DNA from 3 places in the Thermovenabulum gondwanense genome. Region 1 is predicted to be linked to each of the others. Evidence: riboswitches for the same ligand, from Rfam matches in the RefSeq annotation. Region 1 holds a riboswitch; each other region holds the start of a gene.

Region 1 (6,827 bases):
TTAAGGGAAAGGGTCCCGGAAATGGATAGGGTTAAAATCAGCGTGCACTGCCATAATGACCTGGGGATGGCGGTCGCCAATTCCCTTGCCGCGGTTGTCAATGGGGCGACTCAGGTGGAGTGCACGATAAACGGTCTGGGAGAAAGGGCGGGTAATGCCGCATTAGAAGAGCTGGTGATGGCCCTTGTGACAAGAAAGGACATTTATAAGGTAGATTTAAATATTGACACCAAACAGATCTACAGGACCAGCAAAGTAGTTAGCACCCTGACGGGTATATACGTTCAGCCGAATAAAGCCATAGTCGGGGCCAATGCCTTTGCCCATGCTTCCGGAATACACCAGCACGGGGTGCTCTCGGAAAAATCTACCTATGAAATAATGACACCCGAATCCATCGGGCTTACATCCAATAGAATAGTGCTGGGCAAACTTTCCGGGCGCCATGCCTTTGTGCAGAGGTTGAAAGAACTTGGTTATGAGCTCTCGGAGGATGAGATAAACAGGGCTTTTGAGAGATTTAAAGACCTGGCCGACAAGAAAAAGGAAATTACGGATAGCGATATCGAGGCAATTGTAGAAGAACAGGTGACAAAAATACCCCAGCTGATAGAGTTAGAGTATTTTCAAACCTCCAGCGGCAATCAAGCAATTGCTACTTCTACCGTCAGGGTAAAAATCCAGGGGAATACCGTGGAGGAGGCGGCTACCGGAAACGGTCCCGTTGATGCGACCTATAAAGCGTTGGAAAGGGCGTGCAATATCAATTGCAGGTTGGTGGATTACTCGATAAAATCCGTTTCTGCAGGGAAGGATGCTATAGGCGAGGTAGTGGTGAGGATAGAAAAGGATGGGAGGATTTTTACCGGCAGGGGTTTGAGCACCGATATAATCGAGGCCAGCGCCAGGGCTTATACGGATGCCCTCAATAAGACCCTTTATAACAGCAATGGGAATAAACCGGCGGAAACTAATGAGGAGGAATAAAAATGGGGATGACCATAACGCAAAAAATACTGGCAGAACACGCGGGAAAAAACTTTGTGGAGCCCGGAGAACTTATCATGGCAGGTGTGGACTTGGTGCTTGCCAACGATATTACCGGCCCTGTGGCAATTAAGGAATTTGAAAAGGCTGGGGGTAAAGAGGTATTCGATAAGGAAAAAATTGCCCTTATACCCGATCATTTTACGCCTAACAAGGATATAAAATCTGCTGAGCTTTCCAAAGCTTTAAGGGATTTTGCGCGAAAGTATGATATTACTCATTATTACGAAGTGGGGAGGATGGGTATTGAGCATGCCCTTCTTCCCGAAAAAGGTCTCGTGGGTCCCGGGGATCTTGTAATTGGCGCCGATTCTCATACGTGCACCTACGGAGCACTGGGCGCATTTTCTACAGGAGTTGGAAGTACGGACATCGCTTTTGCAATGATGACGGGTAAATGCTGGTTTAAGGTGCCTGAAAGTATGAAGTTTATCTACAGGGGAAAACCCTCTCCCTTTGTCACCGGAAAGGATTTTATACTTTTTACAATCAAGGACATAGGGGTGGACGGAGCGCTTTACAGAGCCATGGAATTTTCGGGAGAAGCCTTAAAATACCTTACCGTGGATGAAAGGCTCACCATTACAAATATGGCTATAGAAGCGGGAGCAAAAAACGGTATAATGGAACCCGACGATGTGACGCTAAACTACGTAAAGGATAGGGCTAAAAAAACATATAAGGTTTATAAAAGTGACGATGATGCTCAATACTGTGATGTAAGGGAATACGACGTATCAAAGCTGGAACCTCAGGTAGCCCTCCCGCATCTTCCCGAAAATTCCGTCAATATATCTGAGGTAGGAGATATTACCGTAGATCAGGTGGTTATCGGCTCCTGCACCAATGGAAGGATTGAAGATATGAGGATGGCTGCAAAGGTTATAAAGGGCAATAAGGTGCACCCTTACGTGAGGATGATAGTGATACCTGCTACTCAGGAAGTTTACCTTCAAATGATAAGAGAGGGATTGATGGAGATTTTTGTGGAGGCTGGTGCGGTGGTAAGCACACCTACCTGCGGACCGTGCCTCGGAGGACATATGGGCATACTGGCAAAGGGCGAAAGGGCTGTTTCAACAACGAACAGAAATTTCGTCGGACGTATGGGACATCCCGAAAGCGAAATATACCTGACAAATCCGGCGGTGGCAGCAGCTTCTGCCGTAAAAGGCAAAATAGCCCATCCCATGGAGGTGATTAAAAATGATATATAAGGGTAGAGCATGGGTTTTTCCGGATAATATAGATACCGATGTGATTATTCCAGCAAGGTTTTTAAATACAACGGACCCCAGGGAGCTTGCGGAGCACTGCATGGAAGATATATTCCCGGGTTTTTCTAAAAAAATTCAGCCGGGGGATATCATAGTAGCCGGAAAAAATTTTGGGTGCGGGAGTTCGAGGGAACACGCCCCCATTGCAATTAAAGAAGCGGGTATTAGCTGTGTTGTTGCAAAATCCTTTGCCAGGATTTTTTACAGGAATGCTATAAACATAGGCCTTCCCATATTGGAATCTTCAGAGGCGGTGGAGGGGATAAGAGCAGGAGATGAGGTTATGGTGGATACCGACACCGGGGAAATAAAAAATATTACGAGCGGGGAAATATTCTACGCAAAACCTTTTCCCGGGTTTATAAATGATATAATTAAAGCCGGCGGCTTGCTGAACTTTGCAGGGGGAGGGCAAAAAAATGTATAATATAGCCCTCCTTCCAGGAGATGGAATTGGCCCGGAGGTAATAAAAGAAGCTAAAAAGGTTTTATATGCTATCCAGGAAAGATTCGGCATTAAATTCAATTTCAAGGAAGGATCGGTAGGCGGAGCAGCTTACGAGGTCTTTGGAGCACCACTCCCTGATGATACCCTTAATCTTGTAAAGGATTCCGATGCGGTGCTTTTCGGCGCGGTAGGTGGGCCAAAATGGGATCATTTGAAAAGAGAGCTCCGGCCGGAACAGGCAATCCTGAAACTGAGGAAGGAGCTAAACCTGTTTGCCAACCTCAGGCCCGCTGTTTGTTATCGTTTTTTAGCGGATTCTTCTCCGCTGAAAAATAATATAATTAGCGGGAATCTGGATTTACTTATTGTAAGAGAGTTAACAGGAGGGCTCTATTTCGGGACGCCTCGAGGGAGGGAAAATACGGGGCAAACGGTAAGGGCATTTGATACAATGGTTTATACAAGCGAAGAAATTAAAAGGGTAGCCCGAGTCGCTTTTGAAGCAGCGAGAAAAAGGAGAAAAAAGGTAACTTCCGTGGATAAAGCCAATGTGCTTGAAACCTCAAAGTTGTGGAGAGAAGTGGTGGATGAGGTGAGCAAAGAATATCCTGATGTGGAGCTTTCTCACATGTATGTGGATAACTGCGCGATGCAGCTTGTATTAAATCCCGGACAGTTTGATGTTATTTTGACCGAGAACACTTTTGGGGATATCTTAAGCGATGAGGCATCGGTACTAACCGGTTCAATAGGTATGCTGCCATCAGCAAGCATAGGAGAAAAAGGACCTTTTTTATACGAGCCCTGCCACGGTTCGGCACCGGACATAGCGGGTAAAGGTATCGCAAACCCCATCGCCTGTATTTTGTCCGCGGCAATGATGCTGGAGTACTCTTTTGATGAAAAGGAAGCGGCAATGTGTATAAAAGATGCGGTGGAAAAAAGCTTGGAACTGGGCTACAGGACTTACGACATTAAAGAAGGTGAGGGGAAGGTGTTAGCAACCTCCGAAATGGGAGATGTTATTAAAAAGATTATTCTGGGGCTTTAAAAGGGAAAGAAAAATTTTTCGATATATTTTTATAGTGGATTTTTACAAAAAAATAAGGTATAATTTTTAAAAAACTGCAGTAAAAATTTAATAAAATTTATAGGATGCGTGCTGGGGGAGCCGAAAGGCTGAGAGGAAGCTTAAATGCTTCGACCCCTCGAACCTGACCGGGATAATCCCCGCGTAGGGAAGCACAGAACCGAAAATTTGTGCCTACCTATTCGGGTAGGCACTTTTATTTATGAAAACTTTTTGTTGCGGGGATGGCTGCAAATAATGTTTACGGCGGCTACAGGATGGGACCAATTTTCGGAGGGATGCTCTTGTCGGGTAAGAAAGCGGCAAAATTGATTTCGGATTATTTAAAAAACACTAAATAAAATTTTAAGGGGTGATGAAAAATTATGAAACTTGCTTTAACCATTGCTGGTTCCGATTCCGGCGGAGGGGCGGGAATTCAGGCGGATTTAAAAACCTTTTTCAGCCACGGAGTATATGGTATGTCAGTAATTACATCGGTGACCGCCCAAAATACCCTCGGGGTACTGGGGGTACAAAATATTTCAGAAGATATGGTCTATCTTCAGATGAAAGCGGTTTTTGAAGACCTCTTCCCCGATGCGGTTAAAATCGGAATGGTTTCAACAAAAGAGATAACGGAAGTTATTTCCAAAGGACTTGAAGAATATAAGCCGGGGAAAATCGTTCTGGACCCAGTGATGGTTTCTAAATCCGCGCACAGACTCTTGGAAAAAGAAGCCATAAAAACACTGATTGAAAAATTAGTACCGAAGGCTTTAATCATTACTCCCAACAGGGAAGAAGCAGAGGTAATTGTGGAAAGAAAAATACAGAATGTGGAGGAGATGAAAAAGGCTGCAAAGGATATTGCCAAATTGGGTTGCAGAACGGTTCTTATAAAAGGAGGGCATTTGGAAGGGAATAAAGCCGTGGATGTTTTGTACCTTGGAGAAGATAATTACGTGTTTTTTGAAGAAGAAAAAATAAACACAAAAAACACCCACGGCACCGGATGTACATTTTCGGCGGCCATTTGCGCCAATCTGGCAAAAGGTATGGATGTTAAAAAAGCTGTAGCGTATGCAAAGCTTTATATTACCAGAGCCATAGAAACTTCTGAAGATATGGGAAGGGGCTGGGGCCCCGTGAACCATTTTTGCATCGGGTTTAATAATTAATTTAAAAGAGGTGCTTATAGCATGAGAAATGTGGATTATTCCCTGTATCTCATAACCGATAGAACTTATCTAAAAGGTAGAAGTCTTTTTGATGCGGTGGAAGAGGCGATAAGAGCAGGAGTTACGGTAGTTCAGCTGAGAGAAAAAAATATCTCCGATAGAGAGTTTTACGAGGCCGGGCTAAAATTAAGAGAAATCACGAAAAGTTACGATGTGCCTTTAATAATAAACGACAGGGTCGATATAGCCATTGCCGTTGATGCTGATGGCGTGCATTTAGGGCAGGAGGAACTGCCTGCAAAGGTTGTGAGAGAAATAATAGGTTATAAAAAAATAATAGGGGTCTCGGCGGCAAACTTTGAGGAGGCGAAAAAAGCTTGTGAAGATGGTGCCGATTATGTGGGAGTGGGAGCAGTATTTAAAACTCCATCCAAAAAGGATGCAAAATATGTAAGTCTGGAAACTCTGAGGGAAATAACGGAAAAAATCCCCATTCCCGTTCTGGCTATAGGGGGTATAGATAAAGAAAATATAGATGAGGTTTTAAAATACGATATTAAAGGTGTATGCTGTATTTCTGCTATTTTAAAGGGGGATATTGGCGAAAACGTTAGATTGTTGAAAGATAAGATTACAAAGAAACTAAAGCAAATTTATTAAATGGAGGGAAAAGAATGACTCAGTTAGAGGCGGCTAAAAAAGGCGTTGTTACCGAAGAAATGAAAAAAGTAGCGGAAAAAGAAGGAGTGAATGCAGAAATTATTAGAGAAAGAGTGGCAGAGGGCAGGATTGTTATCCCTTTTAACAGAAATCACAGGGGATTAAAGCCGTGCGGCATAGGGAAGGGGCTTTCAACCAAGGTCAATGCAAATATAGGCACATCTGAAAAATTCCCCTTTTTAGAATCGGAATTATCAAAAGCAATTGCAGCGGTAGAAGCCGGGGCGGATACGATAATGGACCTTTCTACCGGTGGGGATTTAGAAAAGGTGCGAATGGCCATATTATCAAGTATAGATGCTCCCGTAGGGACGGTGCCTATTTATGAAGTGGGAGTTATGGCGCAAAATAAATACGGGAGTGTCATAGACTTTACAGAAGAGGAACTTTTTGAAGTAATAGAAAAGCAGGCAGAAGAAGGCGTGGATTTCATGACCGTCCACTGCGGCCTGACTATTGAAGCGGTGGAAAGGCTTCGCAGGGAGGGCAGGATAACCGATATTGTAAGCAGGGGCGGGTCCTTTATAACCGCATGGATGCTTAAAAACGAAAAACAAAATCCCCTGTATGAACACTTTGACAGGCTGCTTGAGGTAGCGAGAAAATACGATGTTACATTGAGTTTGGGAGACGGCTTAAGGCCGGGATGCCTTGCCGATGCTACCGATAGGGCGCAAATTCAGGAGCTTTTAATACTGGGGGAGCTGGTACAGGAAGCGATAAAACAAGGAGTGCAGGTAATGGTGGAAGGTCCGGGGCACGTTCCCATAGATCAGATAGAATCTAATATCCGCCTTCAAAAAAGGCTATGCCATGAAGCGCCTTTTTACGTCTTGGGCCCTCTTGTTACGGATATAGCAGCGGGTTATGATCATATAGCCGCTGCGATTGGCGGAGCAATAGCTGCTGCTTGTGGAGCGGATTTTCTTTGCTATGTAACCCCGGCAGAGCACTTAGGACTGCCCGATGAAGAAGATGTAAGGATTGGGGTTATTGCCTCTAAAATTGCTGCCCATGCGGCAGATATAGTGAAAGGCATTCCGGGTGCATGGGAAAGGGATTTAAAAATGGCAAAAGCTCGGAAA
Region 2 (6,827 bases), on a different contig from region 1:
GGCTTTATAAGAAGAGTTGGTGGAGAAAAGGCTTTCAAAGTAGATGTTAGAATTACAGCTTCATCCAATGAAGACCCCAAAATGCTTATTGAAAAAGGTATATTAAGACAGGATCTTTTTTATAGACTTCATGTTATTTCCTTTTATATTCCCCCTTTAAGAGAAAGGAAGGAAGATATTCCTGTATTAATAGAGTACTTTCTAAAACATTTCAATAAAAAGTTAAATAAAAAAATAACAGGTATTAAAGAAGATGCTATGACTTTACTGGTAAGCTATCATTGGCCCGGTAATGTGCGAGAGCTTAGATCGGTCATTGAAAATATTGCTAATTTTAGTGAAAATAGTCTAATATCAACTGAAGATATTCCGGATTACATTAAAAATTTAGACAATACCTCAAATTATGAAAATTATTGTATGGAGGTTCCCGAAAATATACAATCTCTAAAAGAAATGGTAGAAACTTTCGAAAAAAAATTGATAATTTTTACATTACAAAAAGTCAATGGGAACCTTTCAAAAGCTTCAAGAATTCTAAAAATACCAAAGCAAACCCTGCACAATAAAATTAAAAAATATAATATAAAAAAGAAAATAGATTTTTCATAACTACTCTTATAAAAAAATCCGGGGTAATCCCCGGATTTTTTTAACTATTTATTCTTTCCTTCAACAGTAGCGTATATGAAATCTGGATCAGAACCACTTGTAAAAGTTCTTACCAGGCCCTGGACATAATCTTTTTTAACCCATATCTTTTCCCTGAAATACAGCGGGATTACTACACCTTTTTCAAGCAAGTATTTTTCTGCTTCAAACATTACTTCATTTCTCTTTTTAAAATCCGATGTGGTTTTTGCAATCTGACATAATTCATTGTATTTTTCATCGGTCCAACCACTATTTGTCATACCTTCACTTATAGTCCAGTAATCCAAATATGTCATCGGGTCATCGTAATCAGGTCCCCATCGTGTAATCATTACTTCGTAATCACCTTTTCTCATCCTCTGGAGCCTTTCTTTGAAGGTATAAGTTTTTATAGACACATTAATTCCCAGATTTCTGATCAACATATCCTGTATAGCCTCAATTCCTACTTTTGTGCCAGAACTATCATCTACAGCTATTTCAATATTTATTTTTGAAGGATCATTGATATTTAATTCCTGCATTGCTTTGTTTAGATATTCTTTAGCCTTTTGTACATCAGCTTTTGTTGGATAAAAATCATAAGGATATTCTTCTACAAATTTCTTCTCTAAACCGCTTAAAGTTGGCGGAATATGCCTTGTTGCAGGTTTTGATATGCCTTTAAATGCCATGTTTATATAATCTTCCCTATCAATTGCAAAACCGATTGCTTTTCTAAAGTTTTCATTACCCAGCCATGGCTTATCTTCTTTTTTCATATTAAATCTTATGAAATATTCATAACTATCCATATAAGTCAGGGCTTTACCTTCGCTTTTTGCTTTATCTACGAGGACCGTTGGCACATCAGCAAAATCAAGCTCATTGTTTTCAAACATCTGGTATGCGGTATTTTGATCTGCAACAATTAAAATTCTAACCCTATCAAGCTTTATTTTATCTTTTGCCCAATAATTCGGGTTTTTCTCCAAAACTATTTCCTGTTCGTGTTTCCATTCCTTAATAATGAAGGGCCCGTTATATACCATTTTATCAGCGTCGGCAGCATATTTTTCACCGTATTTCTCTACCAATTCTTTTTTAGATGGCATAAACGAGATAAAACCTAAAAGACTTTCAAAATACTTTACCGGTGCTCTTAGAGTAATCTGTAAAGTTTTTTCATCTAAAGCTTTTACTCCTACTTGATTCGGATCATTTATTTTACCAAGATTGTAATCCTCTCCGTTTAATATGTAATACCCCTGAAATGAATAACCGGATGCTACTTTTGGATCCAGTAATCTTTTTATTGAATATTCAAAGTCGTAAGCTGTTACCTTTGTCCCGTCATTCCATTTTGCATCTCTTAAATGAAAGGTATAAACTTTTTTATCCTCAGAAACCTCCCATTTCTCAGCCATACCTGGATAAACTTTTCCATCGTAATATCTTACCAAACCTTCGAACACGGCATTTCCTACAATTATTGAATATTGGTCCGTAGCAAGTTGGGGATCAAGAGTGGGTGGTTCCGACGCAATTGAAAACACAAGCTCCTGTGCAGGTTTTGAAGAATTGCTGGAGCATCCCGCTAAAAACCCCGCAACCATAATAAAGATTAGCAGTAAAGCCGTTGTTTTTTTGAACATTAAAAAACCCCCTCTGCAAAAATATAAAAATTTGGTTAAAATTATATCATGATTCAATGATTTAAATCAATAAATGTTTTAATAAAAAAAAATAAATTTAAAAGATTTATTACAAAATTTTTTGTTAAAATTATCTAATATTCTTTAAAACCTTATTATAAAGTACAAATCTTATTAAAACAAAAGTGATAATAAATTCCGGTAATAAATAGCTACCATTGTATAATGCCGAATACAAATATACATTCATACCTTTTGGAGCATAAGATGCAAAAAATATAACACCGGATAAAAAGTGCGATAAAAATCTACCAAAAATACCCAGGAATGATCCTAAAAAAACATTATTTCTAAATAAACCTGCAAAACCTAAAAGCCCAAATGCTAAAGGATAATCAAGGATTACTTGAACAGGATGAACGATATAGGGTTCAACAATTAACTGCAAAAAACCATAAGCGACTCCAGCACTCAAACCCGCAACGGTCCCATGTCTTAAAGAAAATAAAATAATGGGAACCATACTTCCAAGGGTGACTGAACCGCCATAGGGGGCTTGAAATAATTTTACGAAGCTCAATATCAGTGATATTGCTATCATTAATGCTCCTTCAATAAGAACAGCAAAATTTTTGTTTTTCATAAAAAATTCCTCCTTTAATTTAATAAATTTTAATATTAAAAATAAAAATACCTACCCGAATAGGTAGGCACTTTATTTTCGATTCAGTGCTTCCCTACGCGGGAATTACCCCGATCAGGTTCATGGGGTCGAAGCATCAGCTTCCTCTCAGCCCTACGGCTCCCCCAGCACATAATTATTTTATATAATTATATTATTCAATTTTTCACCATTATACTTAAAATAAAATATTTTATCAATATCAATTTTGAACGATTAAATTAATTAATACATCGGCTTTAAATAATCCCCCTTCAACTTTTCCTATTATAATTATATCATCCCCTTCTATAAAATAATCAGAAAACCTGCTAAGTGAAATTATCCTATTGCCTTTTATTAATAAAGTATTTGTTCCATAATGAATTTCTCTTATTTCCGTAACTCTTTCAGTCGTGATTTCTGCTATTATAACCATTATATCTTGATGTATGTATTTTATTTTACCTCTAAGAGCCAAAAGACTTTGTGTTGTAAAAACTTCAACACTTTTTGCTTCTTCTCCTTCAACAATTGCTCTAATGTTATAATCGGGTTTTAAGTCATATACCGTAATATTTTTTTTATCCTTTATAATATCTGTATCCGGAGTAATAACGATATTAACTTCTTCACCTTTTTCATTAAAAATAACCATTTTAGAATAATTTGCAGAAGTATGAGAAATTTCTTTTATAGTGCCGGTGATCTCTTTTTTTACCGACTTAGCCGAGATAGATACTATTTTGTTATATCTAATTACTACGGTAACTTCATCAGAAATTTTTAAATCATTTAATTTGGATGTTATTCCATTTTTTATTACTTTTACTTGACTATCTACCTCAAATTCCTTTAAATTACCATCACCATCTACTACAGAAATCAGTGGAACCTTGTTTGCAAAATTAATGGATTTAATTACTCCAAAAATCGTTTTTTCCGCACTTTCTGCAATAATTCTTGTAACACTTCCATTTGTAATCGAAGCGATTACCATGTCTCCTCCCAGAAGGTCGTTAATTCTTGCAGGTTTACCATTTTTTATAGTTTCTATCAAATTGGAAAGTATGTAAGTCTCATTTTCTCCCGTTAATGAATTTTCAATTATTATATATGAGGGTGAAATATTCGAAACTACTCCTTTTAAAATTCCTTTTACTTCTTTATTTTCTCCTGCAACTTCTATCCTGATGACTTTACCATCCGTTACTGAAATTTTCACATTTTTACCTATTAGATTCTCGTTTACAGGAATAACATTATTATTAATATAACATTTTGTATCAGAATTTATAATATAAGAAGAAATGTTCCCATCCAATTTTTCTAAAATAAGGTAATTGTTTTGCAAATTTAAAGCTTTTATTTTACCCTCATGGTTTTCTAATTCACTTTCCATTTTATTATTTGAATAAATTGCTTCTATATAGCTAATATTATTAGACTTTATAATATAATTAACATCCTGATATTTTTTTAAGTCTTTTAATTCTATTTTTATTAAATTCCCTTTTTCATCTTCTTTGTATACAGAAACATTTTTATCCAGATTATATTTTTTAATAATGTTACCCTGTAAAATTTCTATATTTCCCTCCAATAAATTTAAATTTTCAATTCTTCCTTTTACTATCCTCGTATTATTTGAATATTTCACAACCTGATTTAACACTTTAGCAGCCTGTGCCCGGGTAATATTATCGTAGGGCTTGAAATTTTCCTTATCTACACCTGACATGATTTTTTTATCTACAATCAACTGCAGGTATTTTCTTGTCTCAAAGGATAAAGTATAAACATCTTTAAAAGTCAAATTTAAAACCTTAATAGAATTTGCTTCTTTTTCTAAACCCAAGGCTTTAATAATAAAAATTACTGCCTCGTATCTTTTTAAATTTTCTTCAGGCCTCAAATTTTTAATGTCATCTCCTGTAATAATTCCCTTTTCAATCGAATAAGCAATATATTCTTTTGCCCAGCTTTGAATTTTCCCTTGATTTGGAAAATCTTTTGGTAGTAATTTTCCTTTTACTTTGCTCTCTTCTCCCAAGGCCTTTATTAGCATTACAATAAATTCCTGCCTTTTTATAGGGTCTGCTGGTGCAAAAATATCTTGAGCTTTCCCTGATACTACTCCCAAATTATACATTTTGTCAATAAATGGTGTTGCCCAATCAAATTTTTTATCATCCAAATCTTTAAAAGGTAATGCGAATACCAAAGTTGGGAAAAAAGCAGTTAAACAAAAAAAGAAGTAAACTACAAAAATTCCTTTTATTAGCTTGTAATATGCTTTTTTCAACTTATCAACCCCTTTCTTTTTCTTATATTATTACAATTTCGACAATTATCCATATGTTTCCTTCATTAAAAAATAAAAAAATACAGCCATTAATCAGCCGCATTTAAAAGATAATTTATAAAGCTTTCGGCATTTGGCGAAAGAGTTCTACCTTTTTTTGTTACTATGTAAAAATCTCTTAGCATTTTAATACCTTTTATTCTAAAAGTTTTTAAAATGCCGGTATTTTTATAATCTTCAATGGCCCTATTGGAAATAACTGAAATGCCTACTCCTGCTTTTACAGCCTGTATTATAGCCTCTGTACTGCCTAACTCAGCTATAATTTTTAGTTTTTCTAATGATAAACCTTTTTGTATTAAATATCTTTCAAAGGTTTTCCTTGTACCCGATTTTTTCTCCCTAATAACCAAAGGATATCTAATGAGTTCTTCAAAATCAATCTCTTCATCGTTATTTAAATTAAATTTTGATATTACCACCAATTCATCATTACAAAAGGGGATATATTCCAAACTGGAATTATTAATAATAGTACCTACAATGCCTAATTCACTATCTTCTTCCTCAATTGAATTTATTACTTCCATTGAATCCTTTTGGACAATTATAATTTTCAGTTTAGGATGCATCTCTAAAAATTTTTTTATTTTTACCGGTAGTATATATACAGCTGGAACGGAGCTGGAATATAATCTTAATTCACCTTCTATTTTATTCATATACTTATAAAGAAGGAATAACGCTTCGTCCTTTGTCCTTAAAATTTTGACAGCTTCATTATACAAAACACGACCGAAAGGGGTTAACTCCACTTCCCTTCCTTTTCTATCAAATAGTCTTACTTCCAACTCTTTTTCTAAGGATAAAATATGTGAACTTATAGTGGGTTGTGTTAAAAATAAAAGGTCAGCAGCTTTAGAAAAACTTTTTGTTTGAGCCACTTTTACAAAAGCTTCTAATTGATGAAAATCCATAAAATCAACCACCCAAAAACTTTTTAGATTTTTTATAATAATTTATTAGCTGCTACTTTTTTGTACATTGATCCAAATCAGTTCCTGTTAAAGATTAATCACATAAATATTATCATAAATAATAAAAAACTTCTATTTATTAAATTTATAATTACTATATTTTTTATAGAATTTTTCTATTGTAGTTTTGTATTAATTGACAAAAAAATGTTTTAATGAAATACTCAAAGTATAGAAAAATATTTAAGAGAAGGGATAATAATGAAATATATTTATTTTGACAATGCTGCAACCTCATATCCTAAACCTCTAATGGTATTAAATGCAATGCAAGAATACTTTTTAAATATAGGGGCCAGCCCCGGACGGGGTGGATATAAAAATAGCATTAACGCAGGTAGGATAATTTTTGAAGCCAGAAGTAAACTAAAAAAACTATTTAACGCCCCAAAGGAAGAAAATATCATTTTTACTTTAAATATTACCCATGCTATAAATTTTTCTTTAAATAGTCTTTTGAACCCGGGGGATCATGTTATAACCACCTCAATGGAACATAATTCTGTAATAAGGCCCTTAAGGTTTCTTGAAAAAAA
Region 3 (6,827 bases), on a different contig from region 1:
TTTTGTATACAGGGGAATTAATACGTTAAAATTCATTATAAACACATTCATTATAAAGAGTAATATTATTGTTTGCAAAATAATTTTATTTCTTCTGGTATATTTTAAGCCTTCCCAAATATCTATGAGCATTTTATTGTTTTTCTTTGTATTCATAGGCTTTATGCCCACATCAATTAAAAAAAGACCTATTAATACTGCAATAAAACTTAATCCATTTAACAAAAAACAAATACTCATTCCGACATTTTTAAGAAGGATTCCCGCAATTGCAGGACCTATTATCCTTGCAAGATTAAAATTCATAGAATTTAGCGCAACAGCATTATAAAGTAATTCCTGGCCGGCCAATTCTATAACGAAAGATTGTCTAACAGGCATATCGAAAGTATTTACTATCCCGATCAATAAACCAAAAATTAGTAGGATGTAGTAATTAATTATTTTCTTCCAGGTCAAAACTGATAACAAAAAGGCTAATAGCATTAATAAACTCTGGGTAAATATCAATAACTTTTTCTTTGGTAAATGATCGGCTATAGTTCCTGCCAAAAGGGACAAAAATAATTGGGGTGTAAATTGAACCGCATTATAGAACCCCACCAAAAAGGCAGAATTTGTTAACGTTAGAACAAGCCAGGAAAGCGCTGTATTCTGAAGCCAGGTACCAATAAGGGAAATGCACTGTCCCATCCAAAAATATTTAAAATTCTTAGATTTAAAAGCTTCAAAAGGATTTCTTATGCCGCTCATTTCTATATCATACTCCCGATTTTAATATTAGGCTTATCCTATTACGATTAATTATTTTATCATTTTTTATAGAAATTTAAAACAAATTTTACACTAAAATATTTCTATATTAAAACATATTATTATAAAATTTACCAATAGAAGGTGAAAAATTATGGAAAATTTTTCGTTGGGTATTGACCTTGGAGGGACAAAAATTGCAACCTGTATTATCGATAATAACGGTAATATTTTTGCCAGGGTTGAAATGCCCACTTTAGCAAAAGAAGGACCCGAAAAAGTAATTTCAAGAATGAAAAAAAGTGTTTATGATGTTTTAAGTCAAATAAATTTATCATTGAATGAAATTGCAGGAATAGGTATCGGAGTTCCTGGTCCTATAGACGTAGAAAAGGGAACCATTCAGAATCCGCCAAATCTCCCGGGATGGAAGGATATCCCTTTATGTTCAATTATGTTTAGGGAATTTAATACAAAAATAATTATAGAAAATGATGCTAATTCAGCTGCTCTTGGAGAATTTTTATTCGGAGCCGGAAAGGGAGTTAAAAATTTTATTTACATAACAATAAGCACAGGTATAGGAGCGGGAATCTTTATCGATGGCAAACTCTTCAAAGGTATAGGAAGAAATGCTGGAGAGGTAGGCCATATGACTATCAATTTTGAAGGTCCTATATGCGGATGCACAAACTCGGGATGCTGGGAAGCCTATGCTTCGGGCACTGCTTTGTCAAGGTTCGCCAAAGAAGGAATTTTATCAGGGATAAAAACAAAAATAATTGAAAAAGCCCGGAATGAAGAAATTACGGCGGAACACGTTTTTTCAGCCGCAAGAAAAGGTGATAATTTTGCTTTAACCCTCGTGGAAAATGAGGGATATTATCTTGGAGTGGGGCTTGCTAATCTAATAAATATCTTCAATCCCGGGCTCATTGCCATCGGAGGGGGGCTTACTCAATGCTGGGATATGTTCTATTCAAAGATGATGAAAACCATTAAAGAAAGATCTCTACCTGCTAACCTTAAACACCTTGAAATCGTAAAAGCCAAATTGGATAAAGATGCAGGTGCAATAGGCGCGGCATCATTGGCTTTTTTATAAGGTTAACTTCTAATTATTCTACCTTGTATTTTGAACCTTCAATTATTTTTTCTTCAGTTATATTATAAAGTTCATCAAAAAAATTTATTTTGAAACTTGCCGGACCGTAAATATTAGATTTTTTTGCCGCAAGTTCACCGCTAAGACCAAAAACTACTAAAGCTGCAACGGCAGCTCTAAAATAATCTTTTTCTACTCCACAAAAACTACCAATAACCGACGATAACATGCATCCAGTACCAGTAATCGTCCCCATTAAATAGTGACCATTATTGACAAAGGCTATTCGTTCTCCATCTGTAACTATATCCGTGGCACCTGATACCACAACTACAGTATTTAATCTTTTGGCCAGTTCCTTGGAAGCAGGCAAAAGATTTTCACTGCTTTTTACCGCTTCCACTCCCTTTATTTCTCCTCCTGCACCGGCAAGGGTACCTATTTCCGCACTATTACCTTTTATTACTGAAACTTTCACTTCGTTAAGTATTCTCCAGGTACTTTTTGTCCGTAAAGGTGTTGCCCCTGCTCCTACAGGATCAAGCACAACGGGTATCCCCAGCTGATTCGCTTTTTCCCCGGCTTTTATCATCGCGTCTACCTGCTCTTTCGTAAGTGTACCTATATTGAGGACTAAGCACGAAGCAGCTTTTACCATATCCTCTACTTCTTCAAGGGCATGAGCCATAACAGGTAGTGCTCCCACTGCCAGTGTAACATTTGCACAGTCATTTACGGTCACCATATTAGTAATATGGTGTATAAGAGGTTTATTTTCCCTGACTTTTTTTAAAATGCCGGAAATCATTTTTATACCTCCGTTATTTTATGATGTTTTTAATTAGTTTAAAATGCGTAGAATAAATAAAAAATATAGAACAAATAAAAAATCGTACCCAGCGGTACGATTTCACACTTTTACTACCTTCCCTCCGCTGGCATTACCCAAACAGGTTCAAGGGTTCGGGAAAATTTCCCGTCTCAGCCGCTTAAGCAGTACTTAAGCAGCACCCCCGGTAGTCTAATAATCTATTTTTTTGATATTTTACCCTGAAATAATCCTGCTGTCAATGCAATAAGATTGCTTTTTTATACACTTAACCATTTTCTCGTTTTTTTAAAGAATGTCCGTAATCAGTTCCTATTACCCTTCCTATGGAGTAAATTCTTCTTTTTATACACGAATTGCACTGCAGTGCACTTTCATTTATACAAATTTTGTTGGGATATAAAGTATAATGTTCCCGGTATTTCAGAGGAGTTACATTGGGCATAATAACGTTTGCACCAGCCATCAGAGCTTTTTCCCTGCCATCCTCCGGTCTCAAAGTAGCAAGAGCTGTAGTTGCCGGAATATGAGTATTTTTCGTTACTATCCTTGTCAAAGCAATTACTTTTAGTGTCATTTCGGCAGTCCCACCGGGATTGCCTGCAAGAGGTGTATCGGGGTGACAAATATAAGGGCCTACCCCTATCATATCGAGATCAAGTTTCTTAAACATTAATATATCCTCAGCCAGGTCTTCAATGGTTTGACCGGGTAATCCTATCATTACTCCCGAACCGGTTTGGTATCCTATTTGTTTTAGCCACTTCAAAATATTAATACGATTTTCAAAGCTTGAATCCGGATGAAGCTTAGCATAAAGCTCGGGATTTGATGTCTCAAATCTCATTAAATATCTATCAGCTCCAGCCTCATAAAGTTTTTCATACTCTTCATAGGACCGCTCACCGATGCTCAGCGTAATGGCAATATCCATATCATTTTTTATCCTTTTTATAAGTTCTGTAAGCTTATCCAGAGTATAGTACATATCTTCCCCTGATTGCAGCACAACAGTTTTATAACCCAATCTTGAAGCCAATGATACGGTTTCAAAAATCTCATCAATCTCCATTCGATAACGTCTTACCTTCTTATTATCCCTGCGTATTCCGCAATAAAGGCAATTATTCCTGCAATAATTTGAAAACTCAATCAGTCCTCTAAGATGAACCTCATCTCCAACATACTTTTTTCTTATTTTATCAGCTTTCTGATAAAGAATTTCTAACTTTTCCGGGTCTTCTAAAGAAAGAATATAGCAGAGTTCTTGCTTATTAAGCTCCACTTCCGAATCTATTTTTTCCCATATTTCATTTAGCATATAAATTCCTCCCAAAAATATGTCTTATTAATTTTAAAAGTTAAACTATACCACAATTTTTTCCACATAAGGGGAGGTTATAAGTCCTAACATTGTGCCATAATTCATTTTGAAGTCAATTATTGACCCAACTCTTATTTCTTTAAGTGAATTTGTTACATCAAGAATAAGGTGATCACTGCTGGCCCCGAGGATATTTATATGATCCTCATCTGGAATTAATCCTTCTATCCTGCAATCCTGTTTTCCCAGAGCTACTATTGCTCTTTTCATTGGGCCTTTATCTTCGAAAACAGGAATGTTACCAAAAGCATCCCTTCCTATTTCTCCAATAGGTTTTGAAGGCTTTGTTTTGACTTCTATTACTTGCGCTTTAAGGATCACCGTATTCTGATAAGTGTTAGGGATCTTTCGAAAGTTTGTTGAATCCGTACCCAAAAGAATAGCTTCACCAATCCTTAATTGATTAATGCGGCGGGGCAAAACCCCTTCTTCAACCATTTTTAAAGTAGCGGTATTACCTCCCGAAATGGTTTTTACTCGAATTCCATAAAATTTTTCCAATTCCTCAGCTATTTCCACCAAAATTGAGGTATTTTCTATTGAAGGGAGTACTCCTCCATAACACCCCACATTGGTACCTATTCCCTCAAACTCTATTCCGGGAAGTTCTAAAATCTTTCCTACTAAGTCCTTAACATCTTCCGGCATGACTCCTTCCCTTAAATCCCCTACATCAACCATTAATATAATTTTATGTACTTTACCATTTTCAACTGCTTTTTGAGAAATCAATTTTATTACTTCAAATTCCGAATTAAAACTACCATCCGCAAAATTTACTACATCGTTTATTTCGGAGGGCATAGGAATCCGGATTAGGTAAACAGGTAAATTTACACCGAAACTTTTTAATTTTACTATATTTTTTATACGTGAATCCCCCAGTTTTTTTACTCCTCCTTCGATCATCGTTTGCACTACTGGTTCCAAAGCACAGACGCCCTTTGTAATTCCCATCACTTCTATACCGTATTTGTAACACAGTTCTACGATATTCATCGCATTCTTTTTTATCAAAGATAAATTTATTTCTACTCTTGGATAGGTCAAAATACCACCTCCGAAAACTATAGCCCGTAGTATTTTTCCAAGTTTCTGTACTGTAATGCTTCAGCAATATGCTTTTCACTTATTCTTTCTTCTCCCTCTAAATCAGCTATGGTACGGGATACTTTTAATATCCTGTTTAAAGCTCTTGCACTTAATTTTAATTTTTCAAAAGCTTCTTTTAAAAGAAGTTTTTCTGTTTTCCCAATTGAGCAGAATTTATTTATTAAAGCACCACTCAGTTCTGAATTATATAAAATCCCATAATTTTTATATCTTTCAATTTGAATGTATCTTGCGTTTTCCACTTTTTTCCTTATAGTTAAGGAATCGGTGGATTTTGTATCCTCAAAATCTGAGAATTTCACAGAAGCTACTTCAATTTGCAGGTCAATTCTGTCCAGCAAAGGCCCTTTTATTTTCCCGAGATATTTCTGAATTTTCCCGGGATTGCACGAACACTCATGGAATGGGTCAAGGTAATAACCGCACGGACAGGGGTTCATTGCTGCAATTAACATAAATTTGGATGGAAATATTATTTTAGCATTATTTCTCACAATGGAAACACAACCGTCTTCCATTGGTTGTCTTAATAGCTCCAACACTTCTCTGTCAAATTCAGGAATTTCATCAAGAAATAACACCCCGTAATGGCAGAGGGTAACTTCTCCCGGTTTTGGGACCCTCCCTCCTCCTATCATACCCACAGGGGTAATACTGTGATGGGGTGCCCTGAATGGCCTTTTTCTAATTAATGAGCTATTCTTGGGCAAAATTCCGGAAATACTGTAAATTTTAGTAAGTTCAAGGGATTCTTCCTGAGTAAGTTCCGGAAGAACAGTGGGAACTCTTCGAGCAATCATCGTTTTTCCGGTACCCGGTGGCCCTATCATCAACAAGTTGTGATGACCGGCTGCTGCAATTTCGATTGCCCTTTTTACACCTTCTTGCCCTTTTACTTCTGAAAAATCCACATCATAAAACGGTATATTATCACTTATTTCTTCGATTTTATTCTCTATTTTCAGTTCTCCATTTAAAAATTCTATTGCATCTTTTAAAGTATTTACCGGTATTATCTCTATTCCTTTTATAACTTCCGCTTCCCTTTTATTTTCAAAGGGTAGTATAATCCCTTTCAATCTTTCTTCCTTCGCCTTTATAGCCATAGGCAATATCCCATTTACAGGCCTTACAAACCCATCTAAGGAAAGTTCACCTACTACCAGGTAGCTCGAGATAGAATCTTCTTTTACTCTTTTATTTGCCGCAAGGATGCCAATGGCTATTGGAAGATCAAATTGCGGCCCTTCTTTTTTTATATCCGCAGGTGCAAGGTTTACCGTAATTCGCTTAATCGGAAACTCAAAACCCTGATTTTTTATAGCCGCCCTAACTCTTTCCTTTGATTCTCTAACCGCTGTATCGGGTAGACCTACAATATCCAAGCACGGTAGCCCATTGGACAAATCCACTTCTACTTCTACTATAAAGCTTTCGATACCGTATATAGTGGAGCTTTTCAATTTTGATATCATATTTCCTCCTGTAAAATAAAAATTACAAATGACTATTTCAATAAAAAAAATAAAATTCCTTCTTTAATTTTTTATTCCCATTCTTCCCATTAAGTCGTCAATAAATTGTTTTGCGGTTCTTCCCGAACGCTGATTATTCCACAACTCCCATTGTATAGCCATTTTCCT

What was found. A riboswitch is a leader RNA that binds a small molecule or an ion and turns the genes downstream of it on or off. The one in region 1 is predicted to bind thiamine pyrophosphate.
Region 2: linked by a shared signal. The riboswitch ahead of thiT (energy-coupled thiamine transporter ThiT) and the one ahead of ATZ99_RS12270 (sulfide-dependent adenosine diphosphate thiazole synthase) in region 1 are both predicted to bind thiamine pyrophosphate.
Region 3: linked by a shared signal. The riboswitch ahead of thiM (hydroxyethylthiazole kinase) and the one ahead of ATZ99_RS12270 (sulfide-dependent adenosine diphosphate thiazole synthase) in region 1 are both predicted to bind thiamine pyrophosphate.

Annotation. Positions count from the first base shown of each region.
Region 1 covers NZ_LOHZ01000019.1:103,257-110,083, reverse strand. Annotated here, with positions in the region: gene ATZ99_RS01915 (2-isopropylmalate synthase) at 1-987, shown strand, start outside; gene leuC (3-isopropylmalate dehydratase large subunit) at 990-2,264, shown strand; gene leuD (3-isopropylmalate dehydratase small subunit) at 2,254-2,751, shown strand; gene leuB (3-isopropylmalate dehydrogenase) at 2,744-3,823, shown strand; TPP riboswitch at 3,927-4,030, shown strand; partial or broken gene ATZ99_RS12270 (sulfide-dependent adenosine diphosphate thiazole synthase) at 4,072-4,203, shown strand; gene thiD (bifunctional hydroxymethylpyrimidine kinase/phosphomethylpyrimidine kinase) at 4,228-5,022, shown strand; gene thiE (thiamine phosphate synthase) at 5,044-5,682, shown strand; gene thiC (phosphomethylpyrimidine synthase ThiC) at 5,697-6,827, shown strand, end outside.
Region 2 covers NZ_LOHZ01000042.1:30,933-37,759, forward strand. Annotated here, with positions in the region: gene ATZ99_RS09585 (sigma-54 interaction domain-containing protein) at 1-612, shown strand, start outside; gene ATZ99_RS09590 (peptide ABC transporter substrate-binding protein) at 657-2,288, opposite strand; gene thiT (energy-coupled thiamine transporter ThiT) at 2,419-2,931, opposite strand; TPP riboswitch at 3,006-3,107, opposite strand; gene ATZ99_RS09600 (S-layer homology domain-containing protein) at 3,173-5,254, opposite strand; gene ATZ99_RS09605 (selenium metabolism-associated LysR family transcriptional regulator) at 5,344-6,231, opposite strand; gene ATZ99_RS09610 (aminotransferase class V-fold PLP-dependent enzyme) at 6,493-6,827, shown strand, end outside.
Region 3 covers NZ_LOHZ01000042.1:150,152-156,978, forward strand. Annotated here, with positions in the region: gene ATZ99_RS10240 (MFS transporter) at 1-753, opposite strand, end outside; gene ATZ99_RS10245 (ROK family protein) at 908-1,858, shown strand; gene thiM (hydroxyethylthiazole kinase) at 1,872-2,666, opposite strand; TPP riboswitch at 2,768-2,883, opposite strand; gene hydE ([FeFe] hydrogenase H-cluster radical SAM maturase HydE) at 2,956-4,008, opposite strand; gene ATZ99_RS10260 (alanine/ornithine racemase family PLP-dependent enzyme) at 4,054-5,121, opposite strand; gene ATZ99_RS10265 (YifB family Mg chelatase-like AAA ATPase) at 5,139-6,659, opposite strand; gene ATZ99_RS10270 (ATP-binding protein) at 6,723-6,827, opposite strand, start outside.